DNA from 2 places in the Virgibacillus kimchii genome. Region 1 is predicted to be linked to the other one. Evidence: riboswitches for the same ligand, from Rfam matches in the RefSeq annotation. Region 1 holds a riboswitch; the other holds the start of a gene.
What was found. A riboswitch is a leader RNA that binds a small molecule or an ion and turns the genes downstream of it on or off. The one in region 1 is predicted to bind cyclic di-GMP.
Positions count from the first base shown of each region.

Region 2: it holds a riboswitch for cyclic di-GMP, as region 1 does, so the genes downstream of both, ACZ42C_RS10385 (chemotaxis protein CheX) here and ACZ42C_RS13985 (anti-repressor SinI family protein) in region 1, are expected to answer to the same signal.

Region 1 covers NZ_AP043951.1:2,919,019-2,923,240, reverse strand. The annotation lists gene ACZ42C_RS13990 (S8 family serine peptidase) at 1-2,036, shown strand, start outside; gene ACZ42C_RS13985 (anti-repressor SinI family protein) at 2,243-2,407, opposite strand; cyclic di-GMP riboswitch class I at 2,425-2,515, opposite strand; gene ACZ42C_RS13980 (DUF6612 family protein) at 2,928-4,222, opposite strand, start outside.
Region 2 covers NZ_AP043951.1:2,111,392-2,115,613, reverse strand. The annotation lists gene ACZ42C_RS10390 (M14 family zinc carboxypeptidase) at 1-1,057, shown strand, start outside; cyclic di-GMP riboswitch class I at 1,290-1,382, shown strand; gene ACZ42C_RS10385 (chemotaxis protein CheX) at 1,698-2,162, shown strand; gene ACZ42C_RS10380 (chemotaxis protein CheA) at 2,183-4,174, shown strand; gene ACZ42C_RS10375 (chemotaxis protein CheW) at 4,191-4,222, shown strand, end outside.

The DNA of each region.
Region 1 (4,222 bases):
GTTCGGGAGTGAGCATTGCAAATCAAGTATATGATGAAAACGCAACGTTGAACATACCGGAAGAACAAGTGAATGATAAATTACAGCCGATGTTGGAATTTAATGGAGTGGAGAAGGAATCGGAAAACACAAGAGAAGGAAATGAAGCATTCAATGAAGGAATTATACCTGTTGAGGCAACAATTAAGGTTGAAGAGACCGGTTGGGAGACCGAAACAGATTTAAGAGATGGCAGTTTTGCTGTCCACCATAAACCAGGTGAATATACGCTGCACGTAGATGCTTATGGGTACGAACAGGAGACTGTAGCCGTCTCACTTACAGAAAAAGAAACCATCTCACCGGAAATCCAAATGACTCCTTTACCAAGGCAATCTATTTCCGGAACGGTAGAAAGCACCATGGGACAGGAGATTGAAGACGCGACAGTCTTTTTACTGGAAGATGAAAACAGCGGTCGCATTTCTACCAATGAAGATGGAACATACCAACTTGAAGCCATCGAGGGAACCTATTCGTTAAAAGCATATGCCGATGGTTATTACGCTAAAACGGAAGAGATCACCGTTGTAGAAGGAGAAGATTTACAGCTGGATATTACACTGGAACCTTTCTATGAAGCGGGAGACTCAGAAATAGCATATGACAGTGGATCCTATGCGAGAAATCTTGCGTTCAGCAAAAAAGGAAGCGGATTTGCTGTGAGAATGTCTCTGGAGGAAGGGGGATCTTCCGCCATGCTTACCGGCGCCAAATTGCAGTTTTGGGCGGATCATGTACCACAACCTGGCGGGACGGACATAATGATTGCTGTTTATGATGCCAATGGGGAAAATGGTGCACCCGGAAATAAACTGGCCGGTCCGGTAGAGGCGACAGCAGTTCGTGATTTAGATACGTGGACAGAAGTTGATTTGACGCATTTAGGTGTTGTGGTCGAAGATGATTTTTATATTGTCTATCTGCAGGCAGACGATTATCCGTATATTCCGGGATTTGTTGCAGATGGAGAATCCAATAATTATGCTGATCGAAGCTGGCAGTATGCAGGTGGACAATGGACCAAATCGGATGGCGGTTCAGGCAACTTTATGATTCGTGCAAATGTGGATTACGGCGAAGAGCCGGAGTATGTGGCTCCAGAAATTACTGCTCCTGAGGATGGGCTTATTACCAATGAAGAAGAGATCGTCGTAGAGGGAACGGGAAACCCAAATACAGCTGTTCACATTACAAGTGACAGTAATACGGTCGGAACAGGCATTGCAGATGAAAATGGGGAGTTTTCCATTAATGCCACATTGGAAGAAGGGGCAAACGAATTGCAGGCCATCACATTTGTTGATGATGAGCCCGTGGCGGAATCCAATGTAGTATCTGTGGTACTGGATACGCTGGCACCTGAGCTTCGTATAGAGAGCCCTGAAGAGGGAGAGACCCTTACAGAAACATTCGTAATGGTAGAAGGGACAGTGGAGGATCAGCATCTTGACAGGGTTGAAGTGGAAGGAATGGAAGCTGATGTGGACGACAGTGGGCATTACTCCAGGGAAATATCGCTGGGGCCAGGAGAGCAGACAATCGAAGTGACTGCATATGATGCAGCTGGAAACTTTGCCCATAATCATGTGACAGTTTTCGTGGAAACAGAGGAGGAAGAAGAGGGGCCGGTGATTGAAAATGTAACACCGGAAGAAAATATTTATCTCTCTACCGGTGAAAGTGTCAAAATCACATTTGACAGTGAACCGGGTCTTCGGTCAACCTTCCAAATTTACTTGCCACTGGCAGAAAGTTTTTCGCAGATATCCGGACCGGGGCCGATAGAATTGCCGATGATGGAAATAGAAAACGGTAAATATGTAGGTTACTGGACCGTGCCGACAAACTTGACGGCAGCCGGAGCGCAAATTCAGGTTAAGGGAGTAGATCAGGCAGGAAATGAAGCAACGGAGCTGGCAGATGGCAGATTATTTATAAATGTAGAAGAAGAACAGGATGAGCAGGCTTCATTGTTTTTGAATCGGCTAAAGTAAGTGCCCTGATGTGTAATTGACTTTCGGCAACCTCTCGGACCATGAAGGGCGGGAGGTTGCTTGTTAATAAAGTATTCGATGTAGGACTTATTGCATTTTAGTTCATATTCTCAAAAATAAAAAAGAGGACAGAAAATTGTCCTCATCGGCAACTTTATATTCACTCTTACGCACTTGAATTCTCAGCTGTCCCAAAAATCGTTATACTATGTTCCTTTTTCGTTAAACATTATCCATTTCACATATGTAAAGTTATAAAGAAGGTGTCGGACTTCCAGTTTGGTAAGTCCACTGTTTTTTGCCATTTTTATTAATTCAACCCATTCTTCATCAAGATGCCTAATTTCCACTGAATTTTCTTGTTTTACCATGTCAATTAACCCCCAATTGAGGCAGCCCAGCCACCATAGGAGTATAATATAACCCTTAGGTCTGCAGCTTTGCGTATCAACCTTTCGGAAGAATTGCCTTTTCACTCTTGATGTAGTGCTATTTTACTATATTTGTTAAGCATGTACTACCACTTTTTTACAAGATTCGTTCGACATATTTCGCAGATAATCTATAACCAGGTTGTTTAGTTCGAGCTTTTCCAATAACAATTGCTTCAAATTCTTTCATTTCTCAGTAATAAACCATAGGAACTTGATAACGAAACTCCCCGCAATTTTGGATCAATTTCAACTATCGCTACCCACAGTAAACTTGAAGAATATGTTTACTCTCGGAGTAGATAGGACGAAGGTTACGTTATTCATTCATCCGAGACACTTAACATAAGGATATACTACAGAATTTTGGGCTTATTGGACGTATGCTGATTTTAATGTAACCATTGAATGATACAAAAAGCTCCCGCCAGCAATATCTGTTCGGGAGCCATTCTATCTTTTACTGTACAAACCCTGCTAAATATTGATCCTGCATGAGGACCGTATAGGTGCCGGCGCCGTCCAGCATGACGTGGACTTCGACTTCTATAGGGTCAAGGAGTTCATCAATGTCATAATATTTTTCGGTTAATAATTCAAGGTTCTTGGAATCAAGTTCATCATCTGCAATTTCGCCTTCTTCATAAAGCGCGATCAGTTCCTGTTCTGTTTCGAGATACACGGACGTATCACTGAAACCTTCCACTGAAACGGTGACCGTAATATTTTCTGCCGACTGGGCATCTGCACCGGTTATTTCATACTCCGTCGTGGATAATGCATGTATAAATGCGTCTGCTAAATCTATGATTTCTTCCTCTGTTACATTGGCACCCGCCATATTTTGCTGGGTATTCTGGATGTATATTTCCTTGAAAAAGTCCCGTTGCATTTCAGCCTCGGATACTTTTTCCTCTTCCGGATAATTGTCCGGTGCCCGGTTGATAAATTCTTCGGCATTCTGAAAGACAGTCGCCTGAATCAGCGCATCAAGATAAGCGGCTGCTTCCGTTTCCAAGGTTTCCCGCTCTTCATCACTTATTGAAATCTGCCCGGGGACATCAGTGTCAGTGCTGTTGTCAGGATCTTCAGCAGTATCTTCTTCCATGGTTACAGCCGGTAATGCCACTTCTTCGGTTTCATTGTAATTTGTATAGGTATAAACATAGCTTTCATCCTGGGAAAAGTCATGTTCTTCGATAGAATAGCTTATATCCTGTTCCACATGCTGAATCAGATTTGTTTCTTTATCAATAATGATTTCTAATACATAATTATCAATGTGAATATTGGAAAGTTCAATATTGCTTCCCAAGAAATTAGACAGGGAGTCGATGGATGGCTCTACAAAACCCCTGCCAATCTCGTCTATGTCTGCTTCCTCACCGTTGTATGTAAAGACATAGTAATCTTCCTGCTCTTCCCAATCAAATTTTTCATACAGGTTCTCATTCAGTTCTCCAAAGAAGACAAGTGGACCTTTCATAAATCTAAATTGCCTGTCTAAGGCGCTTTCCACTTCATTTGCATCCGCTCCGGTTTCTGCAATCGCATCTGCTACTATTCCGTCATCATATTCAATCAGAAAGTCATCATTACTTTTATAGAGGGCAAAACCCGGTTCGTTCATCCTGTAGTAGTCCACATTGTTATCAAAATCAAAAATGGCATTTCCGGTAACTGTTTCCCCTCCGTCCGTTTCTTCAAATTCCACTTCCACTGAAGTCAGCTCCTGCTGCGCTTGGTTTGCTTCTT
Region 2 (4,222 bases), 810 kb from region 1:
ATCTATAGCATTCGTGAATAAGTTGATGGAAAATGGTTTCCCTGTATATAAAGGAGAAAATGGAAACTATTATGCGGAGCCGGGGGATAGAGATTTATTAAGTGAACTCGTCCGGGAAACTTCAGGAATTAGTTTGAAAACAAAAGCGATTCCAAATGAAGCTAGCTTATTGGATAAAGTAAATGTAGCTGTCTTTAATGATCGCGGAATACATGGAACCCGTACGGCGCTTCAACGGTTGGGTTTCCAGCCAGTTGACATTGAACCTGAAGACATCGTGGAGAACGGTTTGGATGAATTTGATGTGCTCATTGTAAATGGTCCTTCCATTCATGGAAGTGATGCGTATAAGCAGCAGATAGAAGAATTTATTGAAAACGGTGGAAAATACATTGCAATTGGTGCACAAGCATCCAATGCAGCAGCAGAACTTGGATTAGCTGATGTTACAGTCAATAGTGGCGGAAGAAACAGCAACGGTATTGTAACGGTTGATTTCAAAGATACCTCTTTAACTGCTGGTTATGGCAGCCGTGATTTTGGTTTTGTCTATGAGCCGGTATGGTATACCGATTTAGAAAATGATAGAGTTGTAGCGTCATATGGTGAACAAGATTTCTTTAGAGCAGGGTTTTGGCAAAATAGTCAAGTTGCCCAGGGTCAGCCTGTTATCATAAAAGGACATCATCCAGGCGTGACATTGCTGGGACTGGAGGCTGGATTTAGGGATCATCCTGAAAATCTATACAGACTTCTTTCAAATGCAATTTATCCTGGTGAAGAGACGATATTGACAACCATTGAAGGGATGCAAGAGCGTGTAGGGCGTTACCAAGAAGAAGGTGAAATTGAAGAAGAACAGGTGATAAGTTCATTAAGAACCCATTTAATTGCAGTTAATCAATATGCAGATCAGAATGAAGGGGAGAAAGTTATCAAGCATATGGGAGGTTTCGAGCAATTGCTTGATGCATATTATGATGCTGAGCAGATCTCTGATAAAGCATATACTATTTTAAAAACGGATACGGAATCTATAATTACCAAATGGAGATAGAATGTAGGAAATAGTTGTTATAATACCCGGTGACTTTTATGGTTCACTGGTTTATGTGATTTCAAAATTGGGGTCAGACCCCTCAATTCGCAATATTTAGAATTGGGGGGTCTGACCCCAATTTATTCACATTCAGTTCACATCTTTTTTATTTTGGTGCTTAAACATTTATTAATGTTTGCCGATAAATAATGTGGGTCTAAAGTAATGGTTCTAATATCATGATTTATATAGAAGAAAAAGGCAAACTGCTTGAAAAGGCAGGACGTAAAGCTAAGGGTCTATGGTGTCAACGATAAGACATGATGATCGCTTGGCTGCCAAACTTTAAAGTACAAATGTATTTTTAATATCTTTGGCTATTCTATTATGTCTTGAATAGTCTTTTTTTTTTCGTGGAGAAAATCTAGAAATGATACTAACCGGGAAGGGAAATCGTACTTAATTAATATAAAGAAGAATAAACACTGTAAAGTCTTGCAGCTCTTCTTAGAAAAAAGGCACCCTGACAACCACTTACTTTGCATCCACGCTTAGTAGCTAACTCCAGTAAACAAAACATGGAAATAAATAGAAGAGTAGAAGTACAAATATTGCCAAACTATGATATTGAAATAGAGGTAGATGAGGAGGAAATATAATGCAAGTAACCATTAACGAACGAAATAAGGTCGTCACTAATCTGTTGAATGGTACGTTAACATCTTTGGAAGGGGTCGTTCCTATTGAATTTACAAGATCTGCCCCCAGGCTTTTGGACCAGAATTGTGGTTTGGAATTTGGGGTTCTAATTGGAATTATTGGTGATGTCAAAGGGAAACTGATATTGTCAGGGGATCTGGCAACGTTCAGCAGCATTGGGAATGCCATGTACGGGATGCCGCTCGAAGGCGAAATGCTTTTATCCTTCAGCGGGGAGCTCGGAAATATGATTGCAGGTGGGTTGTCAGCAAATATTGCTTCAGAAGGTGTGGATATTAATATCACTTCACCTACCATTATGCAGGGGGGCACTACATTATCAGGATTCAAACAGGGTATTAGCGTTGCAGCCGCCTTTGAACAAACTGGGGATTTGAACCTGTCCCTGCTGCTTGATTCATAGGTTGAAAGGAGGAAACAGATATGGAGACAAATGATTATCTTGATGTATTTCTGGCAGAAAGTGATGAACATTTACAGGCCATGAACGACCATCTCCTGGAACTGGAAAAGAACCCGGAGAATCTGGATATTATTCAAGAAATTTTCCGGTCAGCTCATACATTAAAAGGAATGGCAGGAACTATGGCATTCCATGACATTGCTTCATTGACCCATCAAATGGAAAATGTATTTGACAATATGAGGAACAACAAATTATACGTGAGCGAAGATATTGTTGATATTATATTCCAGGCATTGGAAGCTCTGGAGAAAATGGTGGATTCCATTCGCAACGGTGAAAGTGGCAGTATGAATGTGGATACGCTTGTTACCCGGTTAAAGGAATTAGATGGGGAAAATGGCAATATTGAAGGCCGGAGCAACACTCCTGAGGAATTGGAGACTCCGGACGTGAACTTGGATGAATACCAGATGACAGTCGTGAAACAGGCAAAAGATCAGGGGGTTACCCCTTTCCAAATAAAAGTAAAGCTTACAGAGGATTGTTTGTTAAAGGCAGCACGAGTTTATATGGTTTTTGAAGTGTTGGAAGAGTTCGGGGAGATTATCAAATCTGTTCCTTCCGTGGAAGAGCTGGAAGCGGAAGATTTTGATACTTTGTTTTCGGTAATTATTGTGTCAAAGTCACCTGCACCTGAAATGGAGTCCCGCATACATAAAGTTTCGGAAATCCAGTCCGTTTCAATAAGAGAATTAAATCCAAATGTTAACAACACTGCAGGTGAAAAGAAGCAGCCGAATAAATCGGAAGAGAACGAAAAGTCGCAAGTGAAATCCAAAAGTAAAAAGCACACTACTGCTAAAACGATCCGTGTCAGCAGTGAGCGGATAGATCATCTCATGAATCTTTTCGAGGAATTGGTACTCGACCGTGGTCGTCTGGAAGATATTTCAATGAAAAAAGATGACTATGAATTAACAGAAACTGTGGAGCATATTGCTAAGGTTTCACAGGACATGCAGGATTTAATTTTGACGATGCGCATGGTGCCTGTGGAGCAGGTTTTTAACCGATTTCCAAGAATGGTCAGGGGGCTTGCGAAAGATCTCGATAAGGAAATTGACCTTGAAATAATCGGTGCTGAAACAGAGCTTGATCGGACGGTGATTGATGAAATTGGTGATCCGCTGGTTCATCTTATCCGTAATTCCATAGACCATGGCATTGAGACGGGGGAAGAACGTAAGAAAGCAGGCAAGCATAGTAAGGGACGATTATGCTTACGCGCTTACCACAGCGGCAATCACGTTTTCATTGAAATAGAAGATGATGGTGCTGGCATAAACCGTGAGAAAGTTATTAAAAAAGCGATAGAGAATGGGATGATTACCGCTAATCGTGCTGAAGACTTAAAGGACGAGGATGTTTATCAGATGATCCTTGCTTCCGGGTTCAGTACAGCGGATAAAGTCTCTGACGTTTCGGGCCGCGGTGTTGGTTTGGATGCAGTCAGTAAGAAAATTGAATCACTGGGCGGGCATATTTACATAGAATCAGCGCCTGGTGAGGGAAGCAAATTTTCCATTCAATTACCATTAACGCTATCTATCCTTTCCAGTTTATTGGTGCATGTTCAAGAGGAAGTTTTCGGGATTCCACTTTCTTCTGTTGTCGAAACAGTATTGCTGGAAGAGAAAGATATGATGCATTCCCATCGCCAGAAAGTAATGGATTTCCGCGGCAAAGTCATTCCTCTCCTTTCATTGCAGGAAGTACTCGAAGTGCCGCCTCAGGAACAGGAGGAGAAACAGAAGAAGTTATCTGTAGTCATTGTAAAAAAAGGAGAAAAGATGACGGGACTAATTGTGGATTCATTTATTGGTAAAAAGGAAGTAGTCTTAAAATCGCTGGGAGATTATTTGCAAGATGTTTTTGCGATTTCCGGCGCGACGATTCTTGGAAATGGTCAGGTTTCCCTGATTATTGATCCGAATGCATTGGTGAAATGAACAAAGGAGGATTTAAATGAATGACTCAATGAAAGTAGTAGCTTTTCT